3 regions of the Lysinibacillus sp. JK80 genome follow, and region 1 is predicted to be linked to each of the others. Evidence: riboswitches for the same ligand, from Rfam matches in the RefSeq annotation. Region 1 holds a riboswitch; each other region holds the start of a gene.

The links. Region 1 has a riboswitch for lysine ahead of HXV90_RS04615 (transporter substrate-binding domain-containing protein). Riboswitches for the same ligand answer to the same signal wherever they lie in the genome.
Positions count from the first base shown of each region.
Region 2: it holds a riboswitch for lysine, as region 1 does, so the genes downstream of both, HXV90_RS14175 (amino acid permease) here and HXV90_RS04615 (transporter substrate-binding domain-containing protein) in region 1, are expected to answer to the same signal.
Region 3: it holds a riboswitch for lysine, as region 1 does, so the genes downstream of both, HXV90_RS16415 (aspartate kinase) here and HXV90_RS04615 (transporter substrate-binding domain-containing protein) in region 1, are expected to answer to the same signal.

Region 1 covers NZ_CP058997.1:883,133-894,004, reverse strand. Annotated here, with positions in the region: gene HXV90_RS04625 (2-oxoglutarate dehydrogenase E1 component) at 1-1,730, shown strand, start outside; gene odhB (2-oxoglutarate dehydrogenase complex dihydrolipoyllysine-residue succinyltransferase) at 1,821-3,083, shown strand; lysine riboswitch at 3,424-3,610, shown strand; gene HXV90_RS04615 (transporter substrate-binding domain-containing protein) at 3,730-4,587, shown strand; gene HXV90_RS04610 (amino acid ABC transporter permease) at 4,758-5,483, shown strand; gene HXV90_RS04605 (amino acid ABC transporter ATP-binding protein) at 5,496-6,227, shown strand; gene HXV90_RS04600 (DUF6501 family protein) at 6,491-6,688, shown strand; gene HXV90_RS04595 (toxic anion resistance protein) at 6,737-7,804, opposite strand; gene HXV90_RS04590 (5-bromo-4-chloroindolyl phosphate hydrolysis family protein) at 7,801-8,451, opposite strand; gene HXV90_RS04585 (hypothetical protein) at 8,902-9,078, shown strand; gene HXV90_RS04580 (CPCC family cysteine-rich protein) at 9,173-9,439, opposite strand; gene HXV90_RS04575 (acylphosphatase) at 9,560-9,841, opposite strand; gene HXV90_RS04570 (globin-coupled sensor protein) at 9,887-10,872, opposite strand, start outside.
Region 2 covers NZ_CP058997.1:2,823,209-2,834,080, forward strand. Annotated here, with positions in the region: gene HXV90_RS14170 (response regulator transcription factor) at 1-642, opposite strand, end outside; gene HXV90_RS14175 (amino acid permease) at 793-2,256, opposite strand; lysine riboswitch at 2,339-2,515, opposite strand; gene HXV90_RS14180 (CynX/NimT family MFS transporter) at 2,694-3,902, shown strand; gene HXV90_RS14185 (hypothetical protein) at 3,966-4,499, opposite strand; gene HXV90_RS14190 (nitric oxide synthase oxygenase) at 4,551-5,597, opposite strand; tRNA gene HXV90_RS14195 (tRNA-Glu) at 6,167-6,238, opposite strand; tRNA gene HXV90_RS14200 (tRNA-Asn) at 6,240-6,316, opposite strand; tRNA gene HXV90_RS14205 (tRNA-Ile) at 6,323-6,396, opposite strand; tRNA gene HXV90_RS14210 (tRNA-Gly) at 6,401-6,474, opposite strand; tRNA gene HXV90_RS14215 (tRNA-Phe) at 6,480-6,555, opposite strand; tRNA gene HXV90_RS14220 (tRNA-Ser) at 6,562-6,654, opposite strand; tRNA gene HXV90_RS14225 (tRNA-Ala) at 6,668-6,743, opposite strand; tRNA gene HXV90_RS14230 (tRNA-Pro) at 6,759-6,835, opposite strand; tRNA gene HXV90_RS14235 (tRNA-Arg) at 6,851-6,927, opposite strand; tRNA gene HXV90_RS14240 (tRNA-Lys) at 6,946-7,018, opposite strand; tRNA gene HXV90_RS14245 (tRNA-Gln) at 7,032-7,106, opposite strand; tRNA gene HXV90_RS14250 (tRNA-His) at 7,116-7,191, opposite strand; tRNA gene HXV90_RS14255 (tRNA-Trp) at 7,240-7,313, opposite strand; tRNA gene HXV90_RS14260 (tRNA-Tyr) at 7,318-7,401, opposite strand; tRNA gene HXV90_RS14265 (tRNA-Thr) at 7,409-7,484, opposite strand; tRNA gene HXV90_RS14270 (tRNA-Asp) at 7,493-7,568, opposite strand; tRNA gene HXV90_RS14275 (tRNA-Val) at 7,573-7,648, opposite strand; rRNA gene rrf (5S ribosomal RNA) at 7,660-7,775, opposite strand; rRNA gene HXV90_RS14285 (23S ribosomal RNA) at 7,843-10,770, opposite strand.
Region 3 covers NZ_CP058997.1:3,257,759-3,268,630, reverse strand. Annotated here, with positions in the region: gene HXV90_RS16430 (amino acid permease) at 1-778, shown strand, start outside; gene trxA (thioredoxin) at 900-1,211, shown strand; gene uvrC (excinuclease ABC subunit UvrC) at 1,335-3,125, shown strand; lysine riboswitch at 3,233-3,410, shown strand; gene HXV90_RS16415 (aspartate kinase) at 3,544-4,770, shown strand; gene HXV90_RS16410 (YslB family protein) at 4,869-5,303, opposite strand; gene HXV90_RS16405 (succinate dehydrogenase cytochrome b558 subunit) at 5,576-6,184, shown strand; gene sdhA (succinate dehydrogenase flavoprotein subunit) at 6,251-8,005, shown strand; gene sdhB (succinate dehydrogenase iron-sulfur subunit) at 8,011-8,790, shown strand; gene HXV90_RS16390 (acyl-CoA thioesterase) at 8,986-9,450, shown strand; gene HXV90_RS16385 (helix-turn-helix domain-containing protein) at 9,638-9,859, shown strand; gene HXV90_RS16380 (MarR family winged helix-turn-helix transcriptional regulator) at 9,934-10,386, shown strand; gene racE (glutamate racemase) at 10,397-10,872, shown strand, end outside.

The DNA of each region.
Region 1 (10,872 bases):
GGATTGTAACAGAAGTGTTAAACTTCGCTAAAACAGAAGGCTTTACAACAGGTGGAACAATCCATATTATCGCAAACAATATGATTGGATTCACAACCGAACATTATGATTCTCGTTCTTCTGTGTATTCTTCTGACCCTGCAAAAGGCTATGAAGTACCAGTAATCCATGTCAATGCAGATAGCCCAGAGGCAGTAGTGCAAGTTGGACGTTTTGCGGCAAACTACCGTCAAACATTTGGCAAAGACATTATTGTGGACTTAGTAGGTTACCGTCGCCATGGTCATAATGAAACAGATGACCCAACAGTGACAAACCCAGAAACATACAAATTAGTGTCTAAACATGAAACAGTGCGTGCATTATATGGTGCACAATTAGTGGCAGAAGGTCTTGTAACTGCTGATGATGTAGCTGCACTAGATACAGCTATCTATGCAGAAATGCAAGCAGCCTATGACCACGTCAAAGAAATGGCAGAAAAAGATGATCATCATCATTTAGAAATGCCAGAAGAATTAAAAGTAGAGTTCCCACAAATTGATACAGCAGTAGGTGCGGAACGTTTAGAAAAAATCAATGAAGAGCTTTTAGTGTTTGAAGAAAACTTCGAACCACAGAAAAAGCTTGGTAAAATCTTAGAAAAACGCCGTGATGCTTATGCGTCTGCAAAAGTTGACTGGGGTCATGCTGAAACTTTAGCGTATGCAACGATTATTCAAGATGGCACACCAGTACGCTTTACAGGTCAAGATGCACAACGTGGTACATTCTCTCAACGTCACTTAGTACTGCATGATAAAAACAATGGCAATGTCTTCACACCACTACACCATATTTCTGGTGCGAACGCATCCTTTACAGTACACAACTCTCCACTGACTGAAGCTGGGGTGGTAGGCTTTGAGTATGGTTACAACCTAGAAAATAGCCATGTACTAACAGTATGGGAAGCACAATTCGGTGACTTTGCGAATATGGCACAAGTGATGTTTGATAACTTTATTTCAGGGGCACGCTCAAAATGGGGTCAAAAATCTGGTCTAGTTATCCTTTTACCTCATGGTTATGAAGGTCAAGGTCCAGAGCACTCTTCAAGCCGTATGGAACGCTATTTACAAATGTCAGCTGAAAATAACTGGTTTGTAGCGAACTGTTCAAATGCAGGAAACTACTACCACTTATTACGCCGTCAAGCAGCATTATTAGGTACAGAAGGAGTACGTCCACTTGTAGTCGTATCACCAAAATCATTATTACGTCACCCATTAGCTGCGGCGAATGCTGAGCAATTAGCAAATGGTTCATTCCAAGAAGTGATTGAACAACCACGCTTAGGGGCTAAACCAGAAGCTGTAGAGCGTATCGTTTTAGGTACAGGTAAAGTGATGATCGACTTAGCAGAGCGCGTGAAAGACGGCGAAGGCTTCGATCACCTACACATTATTCGTGTAGAACAACTTTACCCATTCCCAAAAGAGCAAGTTGCTGGTATCATTGCTAAGTATCCTAATGCAAAAGAGATTGTTTGGGTACAAGAAGAACCTAAAAACCAAGGCTCATGGAATTATGCATTAGAAACATTATATGAACTTTCAGAAGGTAAAAAACTTCGCTATGTAGGCCGTCCTGCAATGAGCTCAACTTCTGAAGGGGATGCAGATTCTCATAAAGCAGCACAAGCAGCTCTTATTGAAGAAGCGGTTGCTGAGCCAGTAAAGGTTAAATAACATATATCAATTTTTGAAACCGGGCTACTTGCCCTTAAGCAGTAGCCCTTCTATGTGCGTCATGCACGTTAATCAAAGGAGGAAATGAAAGTGGCTGAAATTAAAGTCCCTGAATTAGCAGAATCGATTACAGAAGGTAGTATCGCACAGTGGGTAAAAAAAGTGGGCGATCGCGTTGAAAAAGGTGAATTCATCGTTGAACTTGAAACAGATAAAGTAAACGCTGAGATCATTTCTGAAGAAGCAGGTGTATTAACACAAATTTTAGCTGAAGAAGGCGATACTGTACTAGTTGGTCAAGTTATCGCAGTAGTAGAAGCAGGCGAAGGCGCAGCAGCAGCTCCAGCAGCGGCAGCACCAACTGAGGCAGCACCTGCACCAGCAGCGCCACAAGCAGCACCTGCACCAGTTGCAGCAGCTCCAGTAGTAGAAGAAACTTCTGGTGAGCGTGTAGTTGCATCTCCAGCAGCACGTCGTCTTGCACGTGAAAAAGGTATTGACCTTGCAGCGGTATCTCCAGTAGATCCACAAGGACGTGTACGTGTACAAGATGTAGCAGCTCATGGTACAGCACCAGCTGTAGCACCAGCAGCAGCACCTACATCCGTAGCAACTTCAGGTGGCCCAGTAGTATTCACACCAGCAGCTAATTCTGACCGTGTAACAATTGAAAAAATGAGCCGTCGTCGCCAAACAATTGCAAAACGTTTATTAGAAGTTAAACAATCAACAGCAATGTTAACAACATTCAACGAAATTGACATGACAAACATCATGGCACTTCGTAAACGTAAACAAGAAGAGTTTGTAAAAGCAAACGACATCAAACTTGGTTTCATGTCATTCTTCACTAAAGCTGTTGTTGCAGCACTGAAAAAATACCCATACGTAAACGCTCAAATCTCTGGCGATGAGATTCATTTAAATAACTTCTTTGATATCGGTATTGCTGTATCGACTGAAGAAGGTTTAGTCGTACCAGTTGTACGCGATGCTAATAGCAAAAACTTTGCAGAAATCGAAAAAGATATTGCTAACTTAGCGACAAAAGCTCGTGATAAAAAATTAGGCTTAAATGACATGGCTGGTGGATCATTCACAATCACAAATGGTGGTGTATTCGGTTCATTAATGTCAACACCAATTATGAACGGTACACAAGCTGGTATTTTAGGTATGCACTCAATTGTAAACCGTCCAGTTGCAGTAAATGGTGAAGTTCAAATCCGTCCAATGATGTATGTAGCACTTTCATACGATCACCGTATCATCGATGGTAAAGATTCTGTAGGATTCTTAAAAACAGTTAAAGAATTAATCGAAAATCCTGAAGATTTATTATTAAATTCATAATTCCATTAAACCCTGCGAACAATGTTCAGCAGGGTTTTTTGTATGACGAAAGGTATTGAGCGATTCTATGCTTGAAAGAGTACGAATGGTACATCGTTTATAGGAGCAAAGAAAGAAAAAAACGCAACTTTTCTCATATGTAGAACATACTCTATAATAAATATTTGTTGTAATTTTCAGAAATATCAACAAAAGTTCAACGATTTAAAGTGGAAGCAGAACGCACAATATCCTAATATTGTCATTAGTCAGAAAAATGTTAAAATCGTCTTGACGAACATATTAGTTTTATAGTAGTATCTAAATATCAATTAAATAAACAAACCTCACGAATTGTTACCAGTGAGGTAGAGGCGCGGTATTTATTAGTTCATTGTTGAGTAAAAGCAAGCGAAGACGCAATGAAGAAGGAAATATCGCCGAAGTATAAAAGGAGCTCGTACTTTTATACTGGGTCTGCAGTGAATAAGTGCAGGACTGTCCTAGTAAATGGATTTCCAGATTTACTAGGTTGTGCTATCTCGGAAACATGGAAATTATAGTGAGGATTTGGGCAACTGTCATAAAAGGTAAGACCTAAGTTCAATAAACTTAGGTCTTTTTTAGTACAGTTGTCTTATTTTTTTACAGAAAAGGGGAGTTTTTCATGAAAAGAAAATGGTTGTTAGTAATGATCTCTATCATGACGGCAATTGTGCTAGCTGCATGTGGCACAAGTGACAAAAAAGAGGGCGGTTCAAGTGATGCTGGAACTGACAAAGAAGAAGGTGGCGGTGAATTCCGAATTGGAATGGAGGCTGGCTACCCACCGTTCAACTGGACACAGCAAGACGATGCAAATGGCGCAGTGAAAATTGCGGATAATGCAGAGTATGCAGGTGGCTATGATGTACAAATGGCAAAGAAAATCGCTGAAGGTCTAGGCAAAGAGTTAGTCATTGTTAAAATGGAGTGGGACGGTTTAGTTCCAGCGCTACAATCAAACAAAATTGATGCAATTATTGCAGGTATGTCACCAACAGAAGAACGCAAGAAAACAATTGATTTTACAGAAAACTATTATACTTCTGATTTTGTTATGGTTATTAAAAAAGGTAGCAAATATGAAGGCGCAAAATCGATTCAAGACTTCTCAGGTGCTAAAATTACATCACAATTAAATACATCAAACTACACAGTTATCGATCAAATTAAAGGCGTAGAAAAGCAAACAGCAATGGAGAGCTTCCCAGCAATGCGTGTGGCGTTAGAAGCAGGTAAAATTGATGGCTATGTAGCTGAACGTCCAGAGGGCATTTCCGCTTCTGCTGCCAACGATAAATTCACATATGTAGCATTTGAAGAAGGCTTTGATACAGACCTATCAAATACTTCAATTGCTGTAGGCTTACGTAAAGATGATACAAATCGTGAAAAAATCAATGAAATCCTAAAAGGCATTTCAGAAGATGATCGTCAAGCGATTATGGAAGAAGCTATTTCTCAACAACCCGCAGCACAATAATGACATGGCACGGACTAGCAATTAGTCCGTGCATGATCATTTCATCATTATCAAAATGAGAACCTCTCTACATAATGATAATGTCCTAGCGTGACAAATCATAGAATGGTAGAAAGAGCTAGGACACAAAAGAAATAAGCGAGCAAGATGACATTGTTAGGAGGAACATCATGAGTCTTGAATGGATACTTTCAATTATTGAAAACAACTGGCAAATGTTTTTACGAGGTGCGTATTATACGTTACTGATTTCGAGTATTAGTACAATTATTGGTGCATTTATCGGATTTTTCATCGGAATTATGCATACGATTCCAGTTCGTAAAAAAGGTGTGAAATTTTATAGCTTAAAGCTCATTAATTTTATACTAACATGCTATGTTGAATTTTTCCGTGGTACACCAATGATTGTACAAGCTATGGTTGTCTACTACGGATTAGATATCGCATTCGGTATCGATATGCACTTTATTACAGCAGGTATTTTAGTCGTTTCCCTCAATACAGGGGCATATATGGCAGAAATTGTTCGTGGCGGTATTGTATCCATTGATAATGGTCAATACGAGGCAGCATCAGCAATTGGCATGAATCACTTCCAAATTATGCTTCATGTTGTCTTACCACAAGTAGCGCGTAATGTTTTACCAGCGACAGGTAACCAATTAATCATGAATATTAAAGATACAGCCGTATTAAATGTCATTGGAGTAACGGAATTATTCTTCCAAACAAAATCAATTTCGGGTAACAACTTCCGTTATTTCGAATCATTCTTCGTTGCATGTGTTCTTTATTTCATCATGACATTTACCGCATCTCGCATCCTTCTGTATGTTGAAAAACGTCTAGATGGTCCTGATGCCTATCAAAAAGAACAAAAAGAAGCCGTATAGGGGGACGCACAAATGGCAGTCATTAAAATCGAGCATTTAAGTAAATCATTTGGACGTAACCAAGTGTTAAAAGATGTGAATTTCCAAGTGGAAAAAGGGGAGGTAGTTTGTTTAATTGGCTCCTCTGGCTCTGGTAAATCCACATTGCTTCGTTGCATAAATTTATTAGAAACGCCAAGTGGCGGTCAAATTATTTATAAAGGGGAAGACATCCTAGATGAAAAGCACAATATTCAAGAATATCGCACACATTTAGGCATGGTGTTCCAGCAGTTCAATTTATTTAACAACCACAATGTCATAAGTAATTGCACAGTGGGCCAAATCAAAGTGTTAAAACGTTCGAAAAAAGAAGCAGAAGAAACGGCGCTTAAATACTTGAAAATCGTTGGCATGGATCAATATGTGAATGCCAAGCCCCGTCAACTCTCAGGCGGACAAAAGCAGCGTGTGGCCATCGCTCGTGCCTTATCAATGAATCCTGATGTAATGCTATTCGATGAGCCAACATCCGCATTAGACCCAGAAATGGTGGGTGAGGTATTAAAGGTAATGCGTCAGCTAGCAAACGAGGGCAATACGATGCTCATCGTGACACATGAGATGGAATTTGCCAAAGAAGTAGCAGATCGTGTTGTCTTTATGGATAAAGGTGTAATTGTGGAAGAAGGCCCTCCAGCACAAGTATTAGTCAATCCACAACATGAACGTACGAAGGAATTTTTAAAGCGTACATTAAAATAAGCACAAAAAAGTGAGTCCAACCTGTTGGACTCACTTATTTTCTAGAATTCCATTCTGCATAAAGTACAAAGCAGATTGCGAATGCTACAGCAATGATAAAAAACCATTGCGGTACACCACCAAAACTCATCATAACACCTCAAATATTCATTTTTTTTGGATAGAATAGGTATAGTATTTCTTTTTTCTCCACAAAAGACCAAAAATATTATAAAATAAGCAATAGACATTAACTTTTGCTAGTAAAGAGAGGTAGAGAGAATATGTTACATTTAAAATGGAAAGATGCGCCAACATTACGAACGGTTACTTGCAAACATACAAATGCATCGAAATACTTAGTATCAAACGTATTGACAGTAGGAAAAGAGTATGAAGTGAAAAATGAAACAGAAGAGTTCGTTTTTATCATCGACAACACAGGTAATGTCGGTGGCTACTATAAAGATTATTTTGAATAAAAACAAACAGGGTGGTTCAGAACATTTGCTGAGCCACCCATTTTTTTGTTAATCTCGCTGATAGCTGCTAGCACCCGCCACATCCTGTAGCTGTTGTTTCTCTTGTTCAGTTGCGGTATGCAGGGCAAAGACATCTTTAATTGCTGTTTGCAGCTCTTGCTGTGTTTCTTTAAACTTCGAAACTTGCTGTTCAAACGTGGGACTTGAGAAGCGATCATGAGCCCTTGATAATCGCTCCTCTAAACGTGCATAATGATGATCCATATGCATCGATAGCATCATCGCCAGTTGGTTTTTCCAGAGCGGAATCAAGGTAACGATAGAAAACTCAATTTTTTCAGCTAATGTTTGATTGGCCTGCTGAATCATACGAATTTGAGGAGCTGTTTGCAGAGCGACTTGCTGTGATACTTGTAAATCATAAATACGTTGATCGAGTCTTTCGATTTGAGCAGCAAAGTCATTTAATTGCTGGATCGCAAGTGGCTGTTTGGTAGCTTGGACACTCGTTATTTGTGCAGGTAGCTCTACCTCAATGGCTTGCTGCTTTTTCATTTGTCCTGCGGCAATCGCCGTTGCCAATTCCTCAAAAAATCCTCGATTATGGGCATAAAGCGCCTCTAAGTTTTCAACATCTTTTATCAGCTGAAGCTGTGCACGTTCTAGCTGAACGCCAATGCGCTCCACCTGTATACTAATACGTTCAAATTCTGTGAGTGTTTGCTTCACATTAGGCTCGGTTTTGCCAAAGATTTTTTTGAAAAAGGTTTGCTTTTTTGGTTCCAAAGCAGTCGGATCTACTCGATCTAACGTCTGCATTAAAGAATCCAGCATTTGACCAATTTTAGTGACATCCTTTTGCTTTACTTGAGCAAGCATGCGGTCGGCAAATTGAGACAGAGCTCGCTGTGAATCTTGCCCAAGGGACAGCAATGATTCAAAATCAGTCAAATCGATTTGACTGGCATACAGTAATGCACGACTTTGTGCAAGAGGCGATAGCGTTTCATAAGTCGCCATCGCCTCGTTTTGCGGAGTTGTTTCTAAATAGGATTGGACTAGTGGAGAAAGCCCTGGTATGGTATTTAGTTGAAATGCGTGTTCGTTTGCTGTCATTTATCATCGCCTCGCCAGTCCAATTGTTCTCTACGTCTAAGATTGGAACGATTTGCGAATTCAATCTCCATTTGCAGATGATCGATATCATTTGCAAGCGCATCCTTCAAATCAATTTGAATTGTGTCATTCAAATCAGTTAGGGTTTCACGTGTTTTGGATAAAGTTAATTGAATTTCCTTATCCTTCACTGGCTGCTTGGAAAGCATTGTATATTTATCCGTTAATTCTACAGCAGAAGGTAAGTGTGCATAGAAAAATGGTTCCACATTATAAAATTTACGTGGGTCTGTCTTGACGATTTTGACGATATTTTTGGAGATACGCGTCATTTCAAGTAGTTGTTTAAACGCTGAAACAGAACGTACACGTAAATAGTTTTGACTCAATGTTTGAATATGCTTATTAGCTGTTAATACTTGTGTTTCAATGTGTTTGAATTCTTCTTTTGTGATGCCTGCTATTTGCATGACTTTCTTTTTTTGTCTATGTTTCAGCAACGCTGTACTCGTCGCATAGGAACCCGCAAACAGTAAACCACCAAGGAAGAATCCAGGATTTGCCGCAATTGCTGCGATAGAAACAGTTGTGAGCGAAATAAGAAAGCTGGCACTATGTCTAGAGAAAAACTGTCCGACACTAAGCATTGTTTCATCCTCCTTGCTTTTCAATATGTCTATCTTCTTATACGAAATAATCGACATAAAGTTTCATTGAAAATTAATCCCTTACATAAATTTTACTGCTATTTGTGAACTTTCTCAATGATAATACATAGAATAAGTGAGTTGTTTCGATGAATAAGTCGGTTTTGTTATCCTTAGGAGCCATTCTGACATGGGAATGAGGATTTTTTGCATCTCGGTCCCTGAATAGAGGAGCGTAATTTGATTCAAGAGCGGCTTCTGCCTCAAAGCGAGCGGTTAAGTGAGATCCATGAGCGGCTCCAACTCGAAAAGGAGCGGTTTATTCTCTAAGAAGAGCATCTTCATCCAAAATGAATGAGTCTTGTATGAAACTTTTTCCAAATGAATTCGTAACTGATACAAAGGGGGATATAGGATGACGAAAATTTTTCTGGTGTCTATTACAAAAATATGGATGAACCAGTAAGTGAACAGAAAGTGAAAGAAAAAGTCTTTGAGAAAAAATCAAAATTAAAAGCCTATTTAAACAAAGAAGGCTATATGAAGGAATCTAAAAATCAATATGTGAAAATCACTGATGAATCGATATTAGTTGCTGCCATTCAAAAAATAAAAATCAAAAAATGATGATAGGTCATGTTCTTAAGAGCATGACTTTTTTGATTTCAATAAATAGGAGAGGAGGCATCATTCAAAGAACCCATAGCCCAGTGTCAGCTCTCTAGAAAAACGGCTTCCAATTTGAATCTTTTTCGTCTTTTTCGTTTGGTTTTCTTACAAACGCAATACATCGTTCTTCGCATGCACCAAATATATTAAAATTTTTCTGTGCTTGCCTTAAGGATAGCGTATTAGCTCCACCTCCAAAGTCATAATCATAAAATTGAACGCCGTCATCTTCCCAAAAACAAATTTCACATATCTCGTATGTACCTGGTGGTTTTCCTTTCATTGTCTTATATCCGCAACAAGGACAAGTAAATTTCATTATAATCACTCCCAAATATTTTTCGATAATTTTATCATACTTCCTATATGACAAAATGCAGTGTTAAGATTAAAAATTGTTGAACCCCTCTCTAAAACAACACTACAAAAAAGCCAGACATTAAACAATGTCTGACTCCATACGTATATAGCCTTTTAAATCATCGTATAATTCTAAAGAAAATGAATTGGAATCGGCTTGGGGACTAACGCCTTTTTGGACAAAAAGGAGAAATTCATTGAGTGCCTTTTCTGAGCCCTCCACTTCCACTTCAATTTGCTCTGCGTCATTCAATCGACAGTATCCTTTTAACCCTAATTCAATAGCTTTTTGCTTGATGAAAAATCGGTAGCCTGTGCCATAGACATCACCAAAAAATTTTATACTTGCTCGTTTGTTCAAGGGAATACCTCCTACTTAATAGAGGAGAGGGGCGAACCTCTCCTTTTATTGCATGACACGTTCTTTTTCTAAATAGGCAATTAAGTTATTAATGTGATAAAGTACATGCTTAGATGCCTCATCGACTTCTTTTAGATGAACATCAGCTTGTTCGATATGACCCGCTTTATGGGCTTCAGCCGCAAGCTTCGCTGATTCATGGACGCGTAAATGATAGCCATCTAATTCATGATAGTCCTGTAAATGACCGAAACGTTCGACTGTACGAGGCGCAGTGTACCATTTGCCAAGTCGACAGTCTCTATGAGAAGAAACATCGCTTGGATCAACGTTTTCTAGGCCAAGGAACATGTTATAAATGCGCCATTTCCATAAAATATGATCTGCCTTCGATAATTGTAGTAGGGCAATAGATGAAAGCTGTACATTATTGTTAGCAATAAGATCATTACGGAAACGGTTAATTTCTTTCCCTAATAAATGAATATCGCTGGATGTATTATGACTATAATCACGAATATCTTCCTGCAAGCTTGAAATTTCGATCATTCTTGCTGAAACTTCATCAATCGCGGCTGCTTGTTCCTGGGAAATGGCAGCCGTATTTGTCACATCTAAATTAATACCCTCAATCGCTTGAACAATGGCATTTAATAATGGTAACGAATCTTTTGCTTCAACGGTTGCTTCTTTAATAATAGCTGTCGTATCTGTAATTGAGTTAGAAACATCATTCGAATAACTCTTTAAATGATGAACATTTGCGGATACTTCACTTAGCGCAGCTACCGTGTTTTCAGCAAGCTTTCGTACTTCCTGTGCAACGACCGCAAAGCCTTTCCCATGTTCACCTGCACGCGCTGCTTCAATGGAGGCATTAAGTGCGAGTAGATTCGTTTGATCGGCGATTTGATTGATTAATGTGACAACCTGCTCAATATCATTTACCCTTTTTTGTAATTCTGAAAATGAGTCAACAATGGATGTAAAGGTCTCCTCGGTTTTAAAAATCTCCGATAGGGCATGCTCAA
Region 2 (10,872 bases), 1.9 Mb from region 1:
ATGTGACGGATCATCTTCTATTTTTTCACGTAGTCTTCTGATATGTACATTTATAATATTTTCATCTCCGTAATAGGCATCTTTCCATATCGTCTGATAAATTTGCTCTTTGGTAAAAACTCTGTGGCGATTTGTCACAAACAATTTTAAAATGGAAAATTCCTTTGATGTCAGCTTTATCTCTTGTCCGCTCTTTGTTATTGAAAAATTAACAATATCTATCTTTAAATTATCAATTTCTAGGACCTCTTGCTTTTGTTCAGCTTGACTAGAGTATTTCGTAGCTCTTCTGATAACAGCCTTTACACGTGCTGAAAATTCCAGCATAGAAAAGGGTTTAGCAATATAATCATCTGCCCCTAATCCTAAGCCCAATGCTTTATCAACATCACTGTCTTTTGCAGACATAATAATGATAGGAAGTGCTGCCTGCTCTCTAATAATCTTTAATACTTCCAATCCATTTAATTTAGGAATCATAATATCTAAGATGACTAAGTCAAAGGTTTTTTGCAAACAATTTTGTAATGCCTCTTCGCCATTAGTCACTGTTGTGACATGGAAACCTTCCATCGTTAAGTAATTAGAAACCATTTCACGAATGGCTTCATCGTCTTCTACAAGTAAAATATGCTTTTGCACTATGATGCACCTCTCCTATCAAAACCCAATTTCCATATGTATATTACATTACCATATTTATGATGTTTGATTAGTGATTTGTTTATGAGTGTTGAAAAAAGAGCTGCTCCATAAACCATCACTCTTTGGTTTATAGAACAGCTCTATTATCTAATCTTCAACTTTTAAATCACAATCTTTAAGTGGAAGCATTTTTGTTTTGTGCTTTATTTTATAGCCAAACCATAATGCTAAAAATAATGGAATCCCAATATACGAAACAAGGATACCGTACCAATCAATCTTATCGCCTGTAAAGGCTGTATAATTTTGTCCAATGACTACAATCATACAAACTGTAAAAGCAAATAATGGTCCAAACGGAAATAATTTGGCTTTATAAGGTAATAACTTTGGATCTAAGCCCTGTGCATCAAACGCTCGGCGGAAACGATAATGACTAAACGCAATACCTAGCCATGCAATAAACCCAGACATTCCAGAAGCATTTAATAACCAGATATAAACCACTCCATCGCCAAAGAAGGATGCCAAAAATGCTAAACAGCCTACAGCTAATGTTGCCATAAGTGCATAAATCGGAATACCTCTACGACTTAGCTTTGCAAAAAATTTAGGTGCATGTCCATCCACTGCTAATTGCCATAACATACGAGAAGATGCATATAGTCCTGAATTTCCTGCTGACAGCATAGCCGTTAAAATAATGGCATTCATTAATGAAGCAGCAAAGGCAATACCTAGGCGGTCAAACACTAGTGTAAACGGTGATACTGCGATATCTTCTGATAATAAACGTTCGTCTGTAAATGGAATTAACATCCCAATTGCACCAATCGCTAAAATATAAAACAAAAGAATACGCCAAAATACAGATTTAACAGCCTTCGGAATATTTTTACCAGGATCATCTGTTTCACCAGCTGTAATTCCTAGTAATTCTGTTCCTTGGAATGAAAATCCTGCAGCTAGGAAAATACCAAATGTAGCAAGGAAGCCACCATGGAATGGCCCATCACTAACAAAGAAATTAGTGAAACCTACAGGAGCCTGCCCACCTAAAATACCAAAAATCATTAGTAAGCTAATGATAATAAAAACAATAACCGTTGCTACTTTAATCATGGCAAACCAATATTCACTTTCACCATAACTTTTTACGGATAGTAAATTAAACGTCAATACAACAGCAATAAATAATACTGTCCAAAGTGCTGATGAGCTATCTGGGAACCAATATTTCATAATTAATGACACAGCAGCAATTTCGGCAGCAATGGTGATTGCCCAGTTATACCAGTAGTTCCAGCCTAATGCAAAGCCCAAAGCAGGATCTACAAATTTGGTTGCATACGTACTAAATGAACCTGAGGATGGCATATAGGCAGCCATTTCCCCTAAGCTTGTCATTAAAAAATACACCATAATACCAATTAAAGCATAGGCAAGCAATGCTCCTCCAGGACCTGCCTGAGCAATTGCTCCTCCACTGGCTAAAAATAGTCCCGTACCAATTGTACCGCCTAAAGAAATCATTGTAATATGACGGCTTTTTAATTCTTTTTTCAGCTTCGGTGCTTTATGTCCGAGCTGATTTACTTTTATTTCACTCACGATATAGCTTCCTTCCTATTTATGAGGCAAAAAAATGCCATCACATATACACTGTGATGGCTACATTAATCCTCAGTTTTTCCTACATGATAGCTCAACACGTTGTGCAAACGTGACAGTTCTGTTCCTTTCGGAGACAGCCCCAGCATGAGGTTTTCAAGTCCCCTCACACTTCGGCAATATTTCCTTTCAACTAATTTCATCAATGCTTGTCATTTCAATTAGCATACTTATAAATATCGCGACCTCTACCTCAATACAAACATGAGGCATATAATTATTAAATTTATGATGTTTATTATACTAACATAAGACCATAGACATTTCAATACAACAACAAATGTTCTGTATTTTATGAATCTTCTACTATTTTTAATAGTGTGATAAAGTGTTATAGTAGTTCAATTAGAATGGTTATTATTAGGGGGGATTTTATTTTGACTACAAATGATCATTCCACTAGTTTTCCAAGTAAAAAAATTAGCTGGAAAGGAACAACCTTACTTTTAGTCTTTGGAGTTATCTTTATAGCCTCTACATTACGAATGCCACTAACTGTTGTTGGCCCAATTATATCCTTTATCCGTGAAGATCTTGGAATATCTAATGTTTTGGCAGGCTTTCTAACAACGATACCATTGCTGGCTTTTGCTGTTATATCTCCATTTGCACCAGTTGTAGCACGCAAACTAGGGCTTGAGCTAACATTATTTTTATCCACTTTTCTCTTGGCTTTAGGAATTGTCCTACGTTCACTTGGTACTACAGAATTACTTCTATTGGGTACTGTGCTAATTGGCGTAGCCATTTCTTTTGGAAATGTACTAATTCCAGGATTATTGAAGTTGAAATTTCCCTATCATGTGGGTTTATTAATGGCCTTTTTCACCATGTCCATGAATTTTACTGCTGGCCTTGGTGCTGGTATTAGCTATCCGATAGCTAATTCATCGTTAGGCTGGCAAGGTGCACTTTCCATTGCACTCATACTCGTTCTAATTACAATCTTAATTTGGATACCTCAACTAAAATCAAATAAACCAGAACCAGTTACTACATCTAAGAAGACCAGTACACCTTTATGGAAATCACCTGTTACTTGGGCTGTCACAGGGGCAATGGGTTTACAGTCTTTATTATTCTACACAACAGCAGCTTGGATACCTGAGATCTATATTGCTCAAGGTTTAGCACCTGATAAAGCTGGCTGGATGTTTTCAATCATGCAATTCTCACAAGTACCAATGGCCTTAGCAGTGCCTATTATTGCTGGTAAAATGACTTCTCAACGCCCACTTGTATTGATGTTTACATCCTTCTATTTAGTAGGCTTTGTTGGGGTTGTCATGGAATGGACAAGTCTTGGGGTACTGTGGATGGTTCTTCTAGGGTTAGCAGGTGGTTCTTCATTCGCCCTAGCAATGATGTTCTTCACTCTCCGTACTCGTACTGCATTTGAAGCAGCAGATTTATCAGGCTTTGCGCAATCTTTGGGTTATTTATTTGCCGCAATTGGTCCTATTCTTTTTGGCTACTTGCATGATTTATTTGGCGGCTGGAATATTGCGGGATGGCTCTTTGTCGTTGTAGCAATGTTACTCTTCTTTTGCTCAATGAGAGCCTCTAAGGATGAATATGTGCATTAAAATTAAATAAAGCAGGTGGATTAGATTCCTCCATCTGCTCTATTTCTATATAGTGTTTACACATTACTTAATTGTCGGATTGCGGAGTAATGTTAGCAATTCAGCAAGGCATTCTGATGCTTCATTATTATGAGCTGTTATAGTAGAAAAAATAGGAACAGCCTCTTGTAAAAGCATATAACTATAATAGTAATAGCCTACAAAAGCTTGCTCCTCATAGCCCTTTGGCGTTTCTTTCTCCCACTCCTGCTCATCATTATCCTCATTTTCTATCCACAAATAGTTGACGTCTAATAGCTCCTGCATATTTTTAACAGTATTGACTGGGTCGAGATAATCCTTGGTAATAGCATGTGCCACAGCTAAATATAACTGTACCTCTTGTAAGGAGACAGCCTCTAATTTTTTACGAGTAAGCTTTTTTAGCAGGACAAGCAAAACCCATGGTGTCACCTGCCACAGTGTACCTTGATGTTCAATTAATTCAGCTAGTTGTGTGTATTGCTCCTGTTCTATCAGCTTAGGAATGGCTGTACCTCTACCATAAGGTGTCGTCAATTGTCTCCATGGGATATTGGGAATTTGCTGATTTAACATAGTAAGCGCCCTCTCTCATCAAAAGTATTGAAAGTAAACAATTCCTTTACACTAATAGCATGGTTTTTTGTAAAAATAATTTGGTGTATGATAAATATTTACATAGGGTTTATGGAATATATGAGTTGTGGCAGGGGAAAGTGGTGGGATTAACCATGTCCAGTTGCCTGTAACTTCTCTTCCTGTTGATTTTTCTGCCTCCTCAAACAATTTAAACTGCTGAGCTGCTGTATGATGATCAACAATGCTCACACCATCTTCTTTAAATGAGTGAAGAACAGCAATATTAAGTTCTACTAAAGCACGATCACGCCAAAGAGACGCATGTTTGGTTGTATCAAGATTAAAAATCTCTGCAATTGCAGGTAACATATTATAACGATCATGATCTGCTAAATTTCGTGCACCAATCTCTGTTCCCATATACCAGCCGTTAAATGGAGCTGCTTGAAAATCAATTCCAGCCATTTGAAAACGCATACTCGAAATAATAGGTACGGCATACCACTTCATTCCTAATTTCTCCACATCGATTGACTCTGGATGACGGATTGAGACCTCTACTATATTTTCTTCAGGAATTACAAACATTTGAGGAGCACGATTATCCACCTGTATAACGAGTGGTAGTACATCAAAATCAGTTCCTTTACCCCTCCATCCTAACGACTCACACACTTTTGTAAATTTAATGGACTGTGAATCTCCAATAATGCCTGCATCTGTTTCATAGCCTGCATAACGAATTAGTTGATGATTCCAAATCCGTACTCTATCTGAAGCAAACACTGTTATAGTTGGACGAATTTTCCCATGATTTGTCGCATAATCAATATGTTCTAGTAATTTTTGAAAAATAGCCTTTTCATCTAAAACATCACGTGCATCCACCACATGCAGTGACTGCCAAAACAGACGTCCAATACACTTATTGCTATTTCGCCATGCCACCCGTGCGCCAAAAACTAGCTCCTCTGTTGTTGGGTGATATTCACCTGCATCCTTAACTGCCTGTAATCTATTCTTTAACCAAAGTTCTGATTCATTTTGTTCTGTCTGATATAGACTTAAAAATTGCTGTATCTCCTGTATATTCATATCGATTCCTCCACTTATCCTCATATTAGAGGAACAAAACAACAAGCACCATGAAAATAGTAATTGAAAAAACATACATATTTTATATATGAAATAGTTTGTTCATATTTACTCTATAGACTCTCTTTGTAAGAGAATGTAAGGGAGAAAGATTTTAATTAATATAAAAAGGCTACAGTAGTCATGTAGCCTTTTTCAGGGGGTTGTAGAACAAAGAAATCAATAGAATTTTTGTAAATGGTGAAAAAGCTATACGTTCTGGGCTACTTACTTGCTGCTGTTGCTTCGCTTTCGCATAGAGCAGAACCAGTTTCACAAATTCTCTGGCCAGGATTTCGCCTGTATCGCTATACTAGAGAAGTCAAGCAGCCTTCACAAAAGTATTGACCATGGAAGTGTACGTGGTAAGTGAAACGGCTTATAGGAGCCCATAGTAAGATGCTAAGGGAATTAAATTCAGTCCCTCACCTTGCAAATAGGTCTTTTTCTGCTATTGCATTATCTTTTATCGTTTAAAGAACAGGAGAATAGAAAAAAGCATGTAACACACATCTGTGCTACATGCTTGATGACCCGTACGGGATTCGAACCCGTGTTACCGCCGTGAAAGGGCGGTGTCTTAACCACTTGACCAACGGGCCGTGGCTCCGAAGGCAGGACTCGAACCTGCGACAACCTGATTAACAGTCAGGTGCTACTACCAACTGAGCTACTTCGGAATAATATGGGCCTAAATGGACTCGAACCATCGACCTCACGCTTATCAGGCGTGCGCTCTAACCAGCTGAGCTATAGGCCCATTTTGGAGCGGGTGATGAGAATCGAACTCACGACATCAGCTTGGAAGGCTGAGGTTTTACCATTAAACTACACCCGCAATAATGGTGGGTCAGGACGGAATCGAACCGCCGACACTTAGAGCTTCAATCTAATGCTCTACCAACTGAGCTACTGACCCGAAAAATGGAGGAGGTAGAGGGATTCGAACCCCCGCGCGGTGTTACCCGCCTGTCGGTTTTCAAGACCGATCCCTTCAGCCAGACTTGGGTATACCTCCAAAAATATTACAATGGTGGAGCCTAGCGGGATCGAACCGCTGACCTCCTGCGTGCAAGGCAGGCGCTCTCCCAGCTGAGCTAAGGCCCCATTTATCATGAAAGATGGTCGGAATGACAGGATTCGAACCTACGACCCCTTGGTCCCAAACCAAGTGCTCTACCAAGCTGAGCTACATTCCGTAAACATGATTTTATTGGCGCGCCCGACAGGAGTCGAACCCATAACCTTCTGATCCGTAGTCAGACGCTCTATCCAATTGAGCTACGGGCGCATGTTAATTAAAAAATGATGAGCCATGAAGGACTCGAACCTTCGACCCTCTGATTAAAAGTCAGATGCTCTACCAACTGAGCTAATGGCTCGTGAAATTAAAAATGGCTGGGGTACTAGGATTCGAACCTAGGCATGACGGAATCAAAATCCGTTGCCTTACCGCTTGGCTATACCCCAATTTTAAAATGGGGCGACTGATGGGAATCGAACCCACGAATGTCGGAACCACAATCCGATGCGTTAACCACTTCGCCACAATCGCCACTATATAGATTATATTAGCTGTATTATGAACGAGTACCTCAATACCTGGCAGGGGCAGTAGGAATCGAACCCACACCAAAGGTTTTGGAGACCTCTATTCTACCGTTGAACTATGCCCCTAAAATGGTGGAGGGGGACGGATTCGAACCGCCGAACCCTAAGGAGCGGATTTACAGTCCGCCGCGTTTAGCCACTTCGCTACCCCTCCAAGGGAATGGTGCCGGCGATAGGAGTCGAACCCACGACCTACTGATTACAAGTCAGTTGCTCTACCAACTGAGCTACACCGGCAATAATAATGGCGGTCCCGACCGGGATCGAACCGGCGATCTCCTGCGTGACAGGCAGGCATGTTAACCGCTACACCACGGGACCAAAATGGTGGAGGATGACGGGCTCGAACCGCCGACCCCCTGCTTGTAAGGCAGGTGCTCTCCCAGCTGAGCTAATCCTCCACAAAAAATAAGCGAAGCGACGTCCTACTCTCACAGGGGGAAGCCCCCAACTACCATCGGCGCTAAAGAGCTTAACTTCCGTGTTCGGTATGGGAACGGGTGTGACCTCTTTGCCATCATCACTTCACTTATTCAGCTGAAAGACTTATTCTTTCAAAACTAGATAAACGATACATTGAAAGTTTCAAACTTTTTTGGTTAAGTCCTCGATCGATTAGTATTCGTCAGCTCCATGTGTCACCACACTTCCACCTCGAACCTATCTACCTCATCGTCTTTGAGGGATCTTACTTACTTGCGTAATGGGAAATCTCATCTTGAGGGGGGCTTCATGCTTAGATGCTTTCAGCACTTATCCCGTCCACACATAGCTACCCAGCGATGCCTTTGGCAAGACAACTGGTACACCAGCGGTGTGTCCATCCCGGTCCTCTCGTACTAAGGACAGCTCCTCTCAAATTTCCTACGCCCACGACGGATAGGGACCGAACTGTCTCACGACGTTCTGAACCCAGCTCGCGTACCGCTTTAATGGGCGAACAGCCCAACCCTTGGGACCGACTACAGCCCCAGGATGCGATGAGCCGACATCGAGGTGCCAAACCTCCCCGTCGATGTGGACTCTTGGGGGAGATAAGCCTGTTATCCCCGGGGTAGCTTTTATCCGTTGAGCGATGGCCCTTCCATGCGGAACCACCGGATCACTAAGCCCGTCTTTCGACCCTGCTCGACTTGTAGGTCTCGCAGTCAAGCTCCCTTGTGCCTTTACACTCTACGAATGATTTCCAACCATTCTGAGGGAACCTTTGGGCGCCTCCGTTACCTTTTAGGAGGCGACCGCCCCAGTCAAACTGTCCGCCTGACACTGTCTCCTGCCCCGCTAAGGGGCATGGGTTAGAATTTCAATACAACCAGGGTAGTATCCCACCGACGCCTCCTTCGAAGCTGGCGCTCCGAGATCTCTGGCTCCTACCTATCCTGTACAAGTTGTACCAAAATTCAATATCAGGCTACAGTAAAGCTCCACGGGGTCTTTCCGTCCTGTCGCGGGTAACCTGCATCTTCACAGGTACTATAATTTCACCGAGTCTCTCGTTGAGACAGTGCCCAGATCGTTACGCCTTTCGTGCGGGTCGGAACTTACCCGACAAGGAATTTCGCTACCTTAGGACCGTTATAGTTACGGCCGCCGTTTACTGGGGCTTCAATTCGCAGCTTCGCTTGCGCTAACCACTCCTCTTAACCTTCCAGCACCGGGCAGGCGTCAGCCCCTATACGTCACCTTACGGTTTTGCAGAGACCTGTGTTTTTGCTAAACAGTCGCCTGGGCCTATTCACTGCGGCTCTCATGCGCTTGCACGCTCAAGAGCACCCCTTCTCCCGAAGTTACGGGGTCATTTTGCCGAGTTCCTTAACGAGAGTTCTCTCGCACACCTTAGGATTCTCTCCTCGACTACCTGTGTCGGTTTGCGGTACGGGCACCTCTCACCTCGATAGAGGCTTTTCTTGGCAGTGTGAAATCAGGAACTTCGTCCATACGGACTCGCCATCACAGCTCAACGTTACAGTGTGCGGATTTGCCTACACACACGCCTTACTGCTTGGACGCGCACAACCAACGGCGCGCTTACCCTATCCTACTGCGTCCCCCCATTTCTCAAACGGTGAGGAGGTGGTACAGGAATATCAACCTGTTGTCCATCGCCTACGCCTATCGGCCTCGGCTTAGGTCCCGACTAACCCTGAGCGGACGAGCCTTCCTCAGGAAACCTTAGTCATACGGTGGACGGGATTCTCACCCGTCTTTCGCTACTCATACCGGCATTCTCACTTCTAAGCGCTCCACCAGTCCTTCCGATCTGACTTCAACGCACTTAGAACGCTCTCCTACCACTGACATCGTAGATGTCAATCCACAGCTTCGGTGAATCGTTTAGCCCCGATACATTTTCGGCGCAGCGTCACTCGACCAGTGAGCTATTACGCACTCTTTAAATGATGGCTGCTTCTAAGCCAACATCCTGGTTGTCTGTGCAACGCCACATCCTTTTCCACTTAACGATTACTTTGGGACCTTAGCTGGTGGTCTGGGCTGTTTCCCTTTTGACTACGGATCTTATCACTCGCAGTCTGACTCCCGTGTATAAATATCTGGCATTCGGAGTTTGTCTGAATTCGGTAAACCGGGATGGCCCCCTAGTCCAAACAGTGCTCTACCTCCAGTATTCTCATCACGAGGCTAGCCCTAAAGCTATTTCGGAGAGAACCAGCTATCTCCAAGTTCGATTGGAATTTCTCCGCTACCCACACCTCATCCCCGCACTTTTCAACGTGCGTGGGTTCGGGCCTCCAGTAAGTGTTACCTCACCTTCACCCTGGACATGGGTAGATCACCTGGTTTCGGGTCTACGACCACGTACTACTTCGCCCTATTCAGACTCGCTTTCGCTGCGGCTCCGCCTTCTAAAGCTTAACCTTGCACGTAATCGTAACTCGCCGGTTCATTCTACAAAAGGCACGCTATCACCCATTAACGGGCTCTAACTACTTGTAGGCACACGGTTTCAGGATCTCTTTCACTCCCCTTCCGGGGTGCTTTTCACCTTTCCCTCACGGTACTGGTTCACTATCGGTCACTAGGTAGTATTTAGCCTTGGGAGATGGTCCTCCCGGATTCCGACGGAATTTCACGTGTTCCGCCGTACTCAGGATCCACTCAGGAGAGAACGAACTTTCGACTACAGGGCTTTTACCTGCTCTGGCGGACCTTTCCAAGTCGCTTCATCTAACTCGCTCTTTTGTAACTCCGTATAGAGTGTCCTACAACCCCAAGAGGCAAGCCTCTTGGTTTGGGCTCTTCCCGTTTCGCTCGCCGCTACTCAGGGAATCGATTTTTCTTTCTCTTCCTCCAGGTACTTAGATGTTTCAGTTCCCTGGGTCTGCCTTCAAGACGCTATGTATTCACGTCAAGATACTACGCGATTAAACGTAGTGGGTTCCCCCATTCGGAAATCTCCGGATCAAAGCTCACTTACAGCTCCCCGAAGCATATCGGTGTTAGTGCCGTCCTTCTTCGGCTCCTAGTGCCAAGGCATTCGCCGTGCGCCCTTAATAACTTAACCAAGTTATTAAGCCTATAAAAAACTTAAAAAAATAAATGTGTTTGTTACAATTTCAATGTCGTTTTATCCAGTTTTCAAAGAACAAGTTTTGAAGTGTTTCAT
Region 3 (10,872 bases), 2.3 Mb from region 1:
TGGGTTTTTCCCTAATGGCTCGACGGGATTAATTGCTGCAATGCTTGTAGTTATCTACTCCTATGGTGGGACAGAAATCATCGGGATTACATTAGCTGAAACGAAAAATCCTGAAAAAGTAGTGCCAAAAGCTGTTCGCAGTACATTAGTACGTATTGTTACTTTTTACTTACTGCCATTCTTTATTATCGTAAGCTTGATTCCTTGGAATGAAGTAAATGGGGTTCCTGAAAGCCCGTTTGTCATGGTTTTTAAAATGGTTGGTATTCCAGGGGCAGACCATATTATGAACGCTGTTGTTTTACTTGCCATTATTTCATCAATGAATTCAGGACTGTATGGTTCATCACGCGTACTATATACACAGGCTGTAGATGGACGTGTGCCTAAAATCTTTGCTTATTTATCGAAACGAAAAGTACCAGTATATGCTATTTTAATGTGTACTTTAGCTATGTATTTAGGGGTCATTTTATCTTTATATGCGGGAAGCAAAACATTTGATTTTCTAATGGGATCACTTGGTTATACTGTGTTATTTATTTGGTTAATTATTGCGATTGCACATTTAAAATCACGTAAAAAACAAGCAGAGCACACAAGTGCCTATGAAGTAAAATGGTTCCCTTATACGACTTGGATAGCTATATTGGCGTTAAGTGCGATTCTCATCGGAATTATTTTCACCACATCTATTATTGTGACAGGCATTACGTTAGCTATTTACCTTTTTATTACGTTAACCTATGTATTGAAGGGTCGTTATCAAGTCAATTAATGACTGTGTATTGATTTTTCGACACAGATTTGCATAAAAAATACATTGTAGGCAGATTGTTCGCTCAAGTGAATTTATCCATGCTATACTACAAGCATAGTAAGTTTAAGGAGGATTTCAAATGGCAATTGTACATGCAACAGATGCTACGTTCCAGGACGATATTAAAGAAGGGTTAGTACTAGTAGACTTTTGGGCTGCTTGGTGCGGACCATGTAAAATGATTGGGCCAGTTCTTGAAGAAATGGACGCAGCAGGTAGTGCGGCTAAAATTGTAAAAGTTGACGTTGACAATAACCAAGGTACTGCAGCTCAGTATCAAATTATGTCAATCCCATCTTTACTATTATTTAAAGATGGAGAATTAGTTGACAAAACAGTAGGCTTCCAACCAAAAGAAGCTTTAGAAGCATTTATCGCAAAACATGCGTAATGAAGGAAGTTCACAAAGCCGAGCCATCAATTGATGTGTTCGGCTTTTTTTCGTTATATAATAAAGAAAATAACTAACATTATTCTAATGAGGGGAATTTTTACTTAGGGGGGCAGGTAGGTAATGAACGATTTAATAAAGCGAAAACTGGATATTTTACCAGATCAACCTGGCTGCTATTTGATGAAGGATCGACAAGGGACTATCATTTATGTCGGTAAAGCAAAAGTTCTAAAAAACCGTGTACGATCTTATTTTACTGGAACACATGAAGGGAAAACGCAAAGGCTTGTAGGTGAAATAGAAGATTTTGAGTATATTGTAACGTCATCAAATATTGAAGCACTTATTTTAGAGCTGAATCTCATCAAATTACATGATCCAAAATATAATGTCATGTTAACGGATGATAAGACCTATCCATATTTAAAAATTACGAATGAAAAACATCCTCGTCTGATTACGACACGGAAGGTAAAAAAGGATAAGGCAAAATATTTTGGTCCTTATCCGAATGCCTATGCAGCAAGTGAAACGAAAAAGCTATTGGATCGATTGTATCCGCTGCGCAAATGTGTACAATTACCTTCCAAGGTTTGCTTGTACTATCACATGGGTCAATGCTTAGCACCTTGTGTGAAGGAAATAGATGGTCAGGTTTATCAAGAAATGATTGAGGATATGACGAAGTTTCTAAATGGTGGTGTGGAGGCAGTCAAAAAAGAGCTTGAAGTTAAAATGCTAGCAGCTGCAGAAAACCTGGAATTTGAGCGAGCGAAGGAATTCCGAGACCAAATTGCCCATATTGATACGGTTATGCAGAAACAAAAAATAGTTTCAAGTGATACAACAAATCGAGATGTATTTGGCTATGCTGTTGAAAAAGGATGGATGTGTGTTCAGGTTTTCTTTGTGCGCCAAGGAAAGCTGATTGAGCGCGATGTCTCAATTTTCCCCATCTATCAAGATGCAGAGGAAGAATTTTTAACATTTGTTGGGCGCTTTTATGAAAAGCCAGAGCATATTAAGCCAAAAGAAATTTTTATTCCACAAGCCATTGATGCAGCTATCTTAACAGAATTATTAGAAATTAAAGTGCTAACACCGAAAAGAGGTCAAAAGAAGGAATTGGTTGAATTAGCTACCAAAAATGCTGAAATTGCTGTGGCAGCTAAATTCCAGCTAATAGAGCGTCAGGAAGAACGTACGATTGGTGCTTGTGAGGCACTTGGAGAAGCAATGGGTATTAGTACACCTTTAAGAATTGAAGCTTTTGATAATAGTCATATGCATGGAACGGATGCAGTATCTGCTATGGTTGTTTTCATTGATGGGAAGCCTGCGAAAAAGGAGTACCGAAAATATAAAACGCGTACAGCAGCCAAGCATGATGATTACGGTGCAATGCAGGAGGTTATACGTCGTCGCTATATACGTGTTTTAAAGGAAGGACTACCATTACCAGATTTAGTCTTAATTGATGGTGGTAAGGGACAAATGGAAGTAGCCCGTGAAGTACTAGAAGATGAGCTTGGTCTTGTTATACCGATTGCTGGTTTAGCCAAGGATGATAAGCATAATACATCTCAGCTCTTGTTTGGTGATCCACCGGAAGTGATTAGCTTAAAACGTACAAGTGATGGCTTTTATTTATTACAACGAATTCAAGACGAAGTCCATCGCTTTGCTATTACCTTCTTGCGTCAACAGCATGAGAAGCATGCCATTCAATCTGTATTAGATCATATTGAAGGGGTAGGACCAAAACGAAAGCAACAGCTGCTTAAACATTTCGGTTCAGTCAAAAAAATTCGAGAGGCGAGCGAGCTAGCATTACAGGAGGCTGGGATGCCTGCTAATTTAGCAAGCCAAATTTTTAGCTATTTTCAGCAACAATCATTGTCAAAGGAATAGGCATGTGCTATGGTTATAAATAACATTGTTTTCAATGTTATGGAGAGTCAACTGCGTGACTAGTTTGTTTACGCTAAGGCTTAATGAATTGAATACATTCACTTAAAAGTGATGATAGAGGTGCAAGATTCAAGAGTAACACGATGGAGGATGGACAAGTCCAGAGATATTGTGTGAAAGGGGAGCTTGCCGAAGTACAGTATTGTTGTTCCATTGTTGTACTGGTTTTGCATTTAAGAAATGTAAGACTGTCGATTCTAAACGTTTCGGAGAGCTATCACACATGCGCAAGTTACGATTATTGTACATGTTATAGGCAGCTTTCACGTTATGTGGAGGCTGCCTTTTAGTTTTCTAGAAACGGTTTTACCCCCCATAATTTGGTGAAATAGATGAACTGGAAGGGAGTACGAAAGAAATGGCTAAAATCGTGATGAAGTTTGGAGGAGCTGCATTAGCTTCTTCTGAACAAATCCAAGAGGCTGCTAGGAAAGCGATTGCTGAAAAGGACAAAGGATTGGATGTAGTAGTGGTCGTTGCAGCAATGGGACACACTGCGAAAGAGATGAAAATGATGGTACACCAACTAACTGACGATGTGTCGAAAAGAGAATTAGATGCAGTTTTGTCAACTGGCTCTCAATTATCTAGTGCTTTATTTGCCATCGCTTTGCAGGAAGCAGGCTATGAGGCTGTATCTCTAACTGGATGGCAAGCTGGTATACATACGGATGGTATGTATCGACATGCTCGTATCGACTATATAGATATTAGTCGTATGGAAGAACATTTTGCACAGGGACAAATTGTGGTTATTGCTGGAGAACAAGGGATTGACGAAGTGCACAATATCACCACGCTTGGGAAAGGTGGAGCTGAAACAACTGCTGTTGCACTTGCCATAGCGTTGGAAGCGGAGAGAGTAGATATGTATACAAATGTGGACGGTGTTTATACAGCAGATCCACGATATGTTCCCAATGCCCAAAAGCTTCAAGAAATTTCCTATGATGAAATGTTGGAATTATCGAATTTAGGGTCTCATATCATACATCCTCGTGCGGTGGAGTTAGCGAAGAAATTTCAAATGCCTGTTATTATACGTTCGAGTTTAATAGAATCAGTAGGCACTTTATTGAAGGAGGAAGTGGAAATGGAAAAAAATTTAGTCGTTCGTGGTGTTGCATTTGAATCAGATATTATTCGTTTAACAGTAGGGTATGATGCTTTTTCCAATGCTTCATTAGCAGATATATTTACGGTTCTTGCAGAGAACCGTATTAATGTAGATATTATTGTCCAAGCCATTATTGATGGGTTGAAGCCAACTGTATCGTTTTCCATTTTAAAAGAGGAATTTGCGGAAGCATTACGTGTTTTAGAGGATAGTAAATTATCACTTGGATTTAGTTTTGCTGACTTCGAAATTGGACTAGCAAAAGTTTCTATTATTGGTTCAGGCATGGCTTCTAATCCAGGCGTTGCTGCTCGTATGTTTGATCGGTTACGTCGTGAAAATATCCCTGTAAAAATGGTTAGTACTTCTGAAATAAAAGTGTCCGTTGTTGTACCACAGGATGATATGATCCAAGCAGCTAATGCGCTCCATGATGAGTTTAATTTAGAGCAAGCACTTTACATATAATAATAGAAGAAACAGCATTTTATGTAATTGACCGAAATAAAAGGAAGAAAAAAGAAGGATTGTCATCCCATTCTTTAATGGGAAACAATCCTTTTTAATTATTCTGAGGGAATGGTATTCATAATACGTTCTTTAACGTCCCATTTGACTGTAAACATGACGTATTGTTGCTTTTCCCGTTTTTCATTATAGCATTCTGTCAGGTAGCCTTTAGCTAGTTGAATTTGCTCTGCTATAAATCCTGCTTCAAGTTTAAAGCTGCGCTGCTTTATTTGAAGAATTTCAGGGTCATTTGTCAACTGGAAAATACGTCCATCTTTTGATTCCTTTATGAGTTCTAATGTACCCCAGCAGGCATCTGCGAAAAATGCGATAAGTTCATCTTGACTTTTACATGGGAACTTGCGAGCAAGCTCTTTACCTGCCCAATAAAGGACGTCATCTTCATGTTTACCGAGTATAGAAGATAGAATATGATCACGAATGATCTCATAGCCAAATGATGAGATTGTAGGAGATGGAGTGTTTAACATTGTTATCCTTCTTTCTTAGAATTTTCTTAAAATTTAACGGTAATAAAGTAATGATAGATTTTTCGAGAAAAAACGACGCATCATGTACTAGATTAGTTCTTTAATAAGCTCTATGAAAAACTCCGAGTTGCCTTGACGCTCGTAGCTCTTGAGAGTACAATAAACATGTCATAATATTGTACCATGATGAAATACACAGTCAATGAAGTATCATTTACAAAATGATGACTTCTTTTGTTGTGCTATTTTAAGTACTAAGGGGGGTAACAGTCTTGTCGAAAGATCGAGAGTTTTTATGGCGTCGCTTACATTCTCTACTTGGGATCATTCCAGTAGGTCTGTTTTTAACGATGCACCTGTTCATTAACTTTACAGCAACAGGCGGGGCAGAAAGTTACAACGATGCTACCGCAGTAATGGAAAAGATTCCATTCCTTATCCTAGTTGAATGGATTGTCATCTATATTCCATTAATGTTCCACGCATTTTATGGTGTCTACATTGCATTCACTGCTACACCAAACACAGGACGTTTCAGCACGTACCGTAACTGGATGTTCTCTTTACAACGTTTTACTGGTGTATTCTTAGTGATATTTATTGCATGGCATATTTTCCAAACTCGTATTCAAAAAGCACTTGGCACACACGTTGATTACGACATGATGGCGAATATTGTTGCTAATCCATTCATGCTTGGATTCTACATTGTTGGTATTTTATCAGCAACTTTCCACTTATCTAACGGTTTATGGGCATTCCTAGTAAGCTGGGGTATTACACAATCTCCTCAGTCTCAAAAGATCGCTACTTACGTAACAAACATTCTTTTCGTAATTCTAAGTGTAGTTGGTGTGGCTGCTATTTTAGCTTTCGTATAATTCAATAGAAGCTACGATAGAGCACATGCAATCATTGCAATTTTTTAAGAGGAGTGAGAAATAATCATGGCGAAAAGCAAAATAATTGTTGTCGGCGGTGGTCTTGCCGGTCTGATGGCAACGATTAAAGCAGCTGAAGTTGGTACTGAAGTTGATTTATTCTCATTAGTTCCTGTAAAACGCTCACACTCTGTTTGTGCGCAAGGCGGAATTAATGGTGCGGTAAATACTAAAGGTGAAGGGGATTCTCCATGGATCCACTTTGATGATACAGTTTATGGTGGGGACTTCCTAGCGAACCAACCACCAGTTAAAGGTATGTGTGATGCAGCACCTGGCATTATCCACTTAATGGACCGTATGGGTGTTATGTTCAACCGTACACCAGAAGGACTTTTAGATTTCCGTCGTTTTGGTGGTACTTTAATGCACCGTACAGCTTTCTCTGGTGCAACAACAGGTCAACAATTACTATATGCGCTAGATGAGCAAGTTCGTTCTCATGAAGTAGCTGGTTTAGTAAATAAATATGAACACTGGGAATTCCTTGGTGTTATTATCGATGAAGACGGCGTTTGTCGTGGTATCGTAGCGCAAGATATGCGTACAGAAGAAATTAAATCATTCCGTGCAGACGCTGTTATTATGGCGACTGGTGGCCCTGGTATTATCTTCGGTAAAACAACAAACTCTGTTATTAACACAGGTTCTGCTGCTTCTATCGTTTATCAACAAGGTGCTTCATATGCGAATGGTGAATTCATTCAAATTCACCCAACAGCGATTCCTGGAGATGACAAAAACCGTCTAATGTCAGAATCAGCTCGTGGTGAAGGTGGTCGTATTTGGACTTATAAAGACGGTAAACCTTGGTACTTCTTAGAAGAGAAATACCCAGCTTATGGTAACTTAGTACCACGTGATATTGCGACACGTGAAATTTTCGACGTTTGTGTAAACCAAAAACTTGGTATCAATGGCGAAAACATGGTATACCTAGATCTTTCACATAAAGATCCACATGAATTGGACGTTAAACTTGGTGGTATCATCGAAATCTACGAAAAATTCGTAGGGGATGACCCACGTAAATTACCAATGAAAATTTTCCCAGCAGTTCACTATTCAATGGGTGGATTATGGGTTGACTACAATCAAATGACTGAAATTCCTGGTCTATTTGCAGCAGGTGAATGTGATTACTCTCAACATGGTGCAAACCGTCTTGGTGCAAACTCATTATTATCTGCTATCTACGGTGGTATGGTTGCAGGACCAAACGCAGTAGACTATGTAAAACACCTTAAAAAGCATGCTGAAGATCTTCCACAAGAGATTTACGATGCTCGTGTAAAAGAGGAACAAGCGAAATGGGATGCTATCATGAAAATGGAAGGCACAGAAAACGCTTACTTACTGCATAAAGAGCTTGGTGAAATGATGACTGCTACAATGACTGTAGTACGTTACAATGATCAGCTTGAAGATACATTGAAAAAACTTGATGAGCTTACTGAGCGTTGGAACAACATCAACATCAATGATACGCAAAAATGGAGCAATCAAGGCGCACACTTTACACGTCAGCTTAAAAATATGTTAGTGCTTGCAAAAGTAATGACAAAAGGTGCACTATTACGTAATGAATCTCGTGGTGCACACTATAAACCTGATTTCCCTAACCGTGATGATGAGAACTTCTTAAAAACAACAATGGCGAAGTTTGACCCAGCTACTGGTAATCCAATCATCACGTACCAAGAAGTCGACGTTTCATTAATCCCACCACGTAAACGCGACTACTCTGCGAAAGGAGACTAAAAGTTATGCAAATCGCAGCTAATACTGGAAGAATGGTCAAAGTGGAAATCTTACGTCAAGATACACAAGGCGGCAATAGCTACTGGCAAAAATTCCAAGTGCCTTACCGTCATGGTATGAACGTAATTTCAATTTTAATGGAAATTCAAAAAAATCCTGTTACTGAAGATGGTGTAAACACATCACCAGTATCATGGGATATGAACTGTTTAGAAGAAGTTTGTGGTGCATGTTCAATGGTGATCAATGGCCGTCCACGTCAATCATGTTCTACACTAGTAGACCAATTGACAGAGCCGATTAAATTGGAGCCAATGAAAACATTCCCTGTTATTCGTGACCTACAAGTTGACCGTGAACGTATGTTCAACGCGCTTAAAAAAGTTAAAGCATGGGTACCAATCGATGGTACGTATGATTTAGGTGAAGGTCCACGTATGCCAGAAGGTAAACGTCAATGGGCTTATGAACTATCTAAATGTATGACTTGTGGTGTATGTATGGAAGCATGTCCAAACGTGTCTGAAAAAGCTTCATTCATCGGACCAGCTCCATTATCACAAGTACGTCTTTTCAACACTCACCCAACTGGTGCTATGATTAAAGATGAACGTTTAAATGCGATTATGGGTGACGGTGGCCTTGCAAACTGTGGTAACTCTCAAAACTGTGTTGCTGCATGTCCAAAAGGGATTCCTTTAACAACATCCATCGCTTCATTAAACCGTGCAACTACAGTGCAAATGTTCCGTAACTTCTTCGGTTCTGACCACTACGTAGACTAATATACGGACAAGCTGAACTCCCTTACACGAAGTGTAAGGGAGTTTTTTATAGTTATAGAAATGAAATTTATCAAGTTGTTTATTTACATTTTTTCTATGATAATATAGCATTTTCTTTTATAATGAATATGTATTCATTTTGTTTGCCGTTGATTGATAAAAGACGGGCAATTACATGACAGGGGATGGTATATCATGAAGGCAAATTATATCGATAATTTTCAAGAGTGGGAAAAGGGTTTTTCATTTTTTAGCGAGGTACGAGTGCGATTTTCAGAAACAGACATGTATGGTCATATGAACAATACGATTAGCTTTACATATTTTGAGCAAGCAAGAATTGATTACTTCAGACATTTAGGAATTTTAATGCCCCCAGTTGGAGAAGAGAATGTGAAATCTATACCTATTGTAGCCGATTTACAATGCGATTATGTAAAGCAGGTTTTCTTTGATGACGTACTACGAATCTATACAAAAATCGCGCAAGTTGGGAATTCGTCGATGGACATTCACTATCTAGCAAAAAATCAAAAGGACGAAATCTGTTTCACTGGTCGTGGAACAATTGTACAAATGGATCCTCGTACAGGTAAAAGTGTGCCGATTTCAGAGGAAGAAAAAACGAAATTCATTCAGTTGGCCATTCTGCCTCACTAGTTCAATATATAAGTATATGTAAATTTATTGAAATAGTAGGTTTTGCTTTTTACGTAAAATTTATGAATGTAACAATGTAATTTTCGAAATTTTTAAGGAAACATGGAATAATCATGCAAATAGCCGTCACCGCTTCCTGCCCCTTAACATAAGTTACAATACGTGCGGGGGAGGAGGGTGTAACTGAATGAATGGCTCTCATCATCGTTCTCTTTTAACAAACCGAGAACGTGAAATATTTGCGCTTTTATTAGCTGAAAAAACAACGAGAGATATTGCAGAGCAGCTTGGTATTAGTGAAAAAACAGTGCGAAATCACATTTCCAATACAATTCAAAAGCTAGGTGTAACGAATCGATCTCAGGCGTTAATTGAGCTGTTACGCTTGGAAGAATTTAAATTAGACTAATGGACACTTGCTATTTCGTGAAAAAAACGACAAAATAGAACTATTCAACGTATTTTTAGGAGTGAAATAGTTATATGTCGGATGAAGTAACAAAGCACTCACCTGAAACCGTTGCAACGGTTGAAAAGGAATTACGCTATATAGCGGCCATCGTGAAGCAAAAGGGAAGAGAAATTGTTTCCGATTATGCGATTACGCCGCCACAATTTGTTGCATTACAGTGGTTAGAAGAGCTTGGTGATATTACAATTGGCGAATTATCAAACCGTTTATATTTAGCTTTTAGCACGACAACAGATTTAGTGGACCGAATGGAGAAAAATGAATTAGTCAAGCGTGTGCGTGATGAAAATGATCGCCGTGTCGTTGTCGTTCATCTTCTCGAAAAGGGCGAACGTATCATTCAAGAAGTAATTGAAAAAAGACAGCAATATTTGCAAGAGATGCTTGTTGGTTTTAATGAACAAGAAGTCGCGCAATTATCAAGCTATTTAGAAAAACTACATGTACACATGAAACAGGATTGAGGCGGAAAGTATGAATGCCCCGATAGGCGTTATTGACTCAGGAGTAGGCGGTTTAACCGTAGCAAAAGAAATCATGAAGCGATTGCCAAACGAAACGATTTATTATATTGGCGATACAGCAAGGTGTCCGTATGGTCCAAGAAGTCGTCAGGAAGTACGGAATTTTACTTGGCAAATGGCAAAAGCACTCGAAAAAATGAATGTTAAGATGCTCGTTATAGCTTGTAATACAGCGACTGCAGTAGCACTCGAAAGTTTACAAAGAAATATGCCTTTTCCAGTACTAGGTGTTATCAATGCTGGCGCACGTGCAGCTGTAAAAAAAACGAAGCGACATGAAGTCGTTGTGCTTGCAACAGAAGGAACAATTAAAAGTGGGGCGTATGAAGAAGCCTTATTGTCACTTAATACGTCAACACATATTATTCCACTAGCTTGTCCCACATTCGTACCACTTGTAGAAAGTGGCGAATATAAAGGTGACTT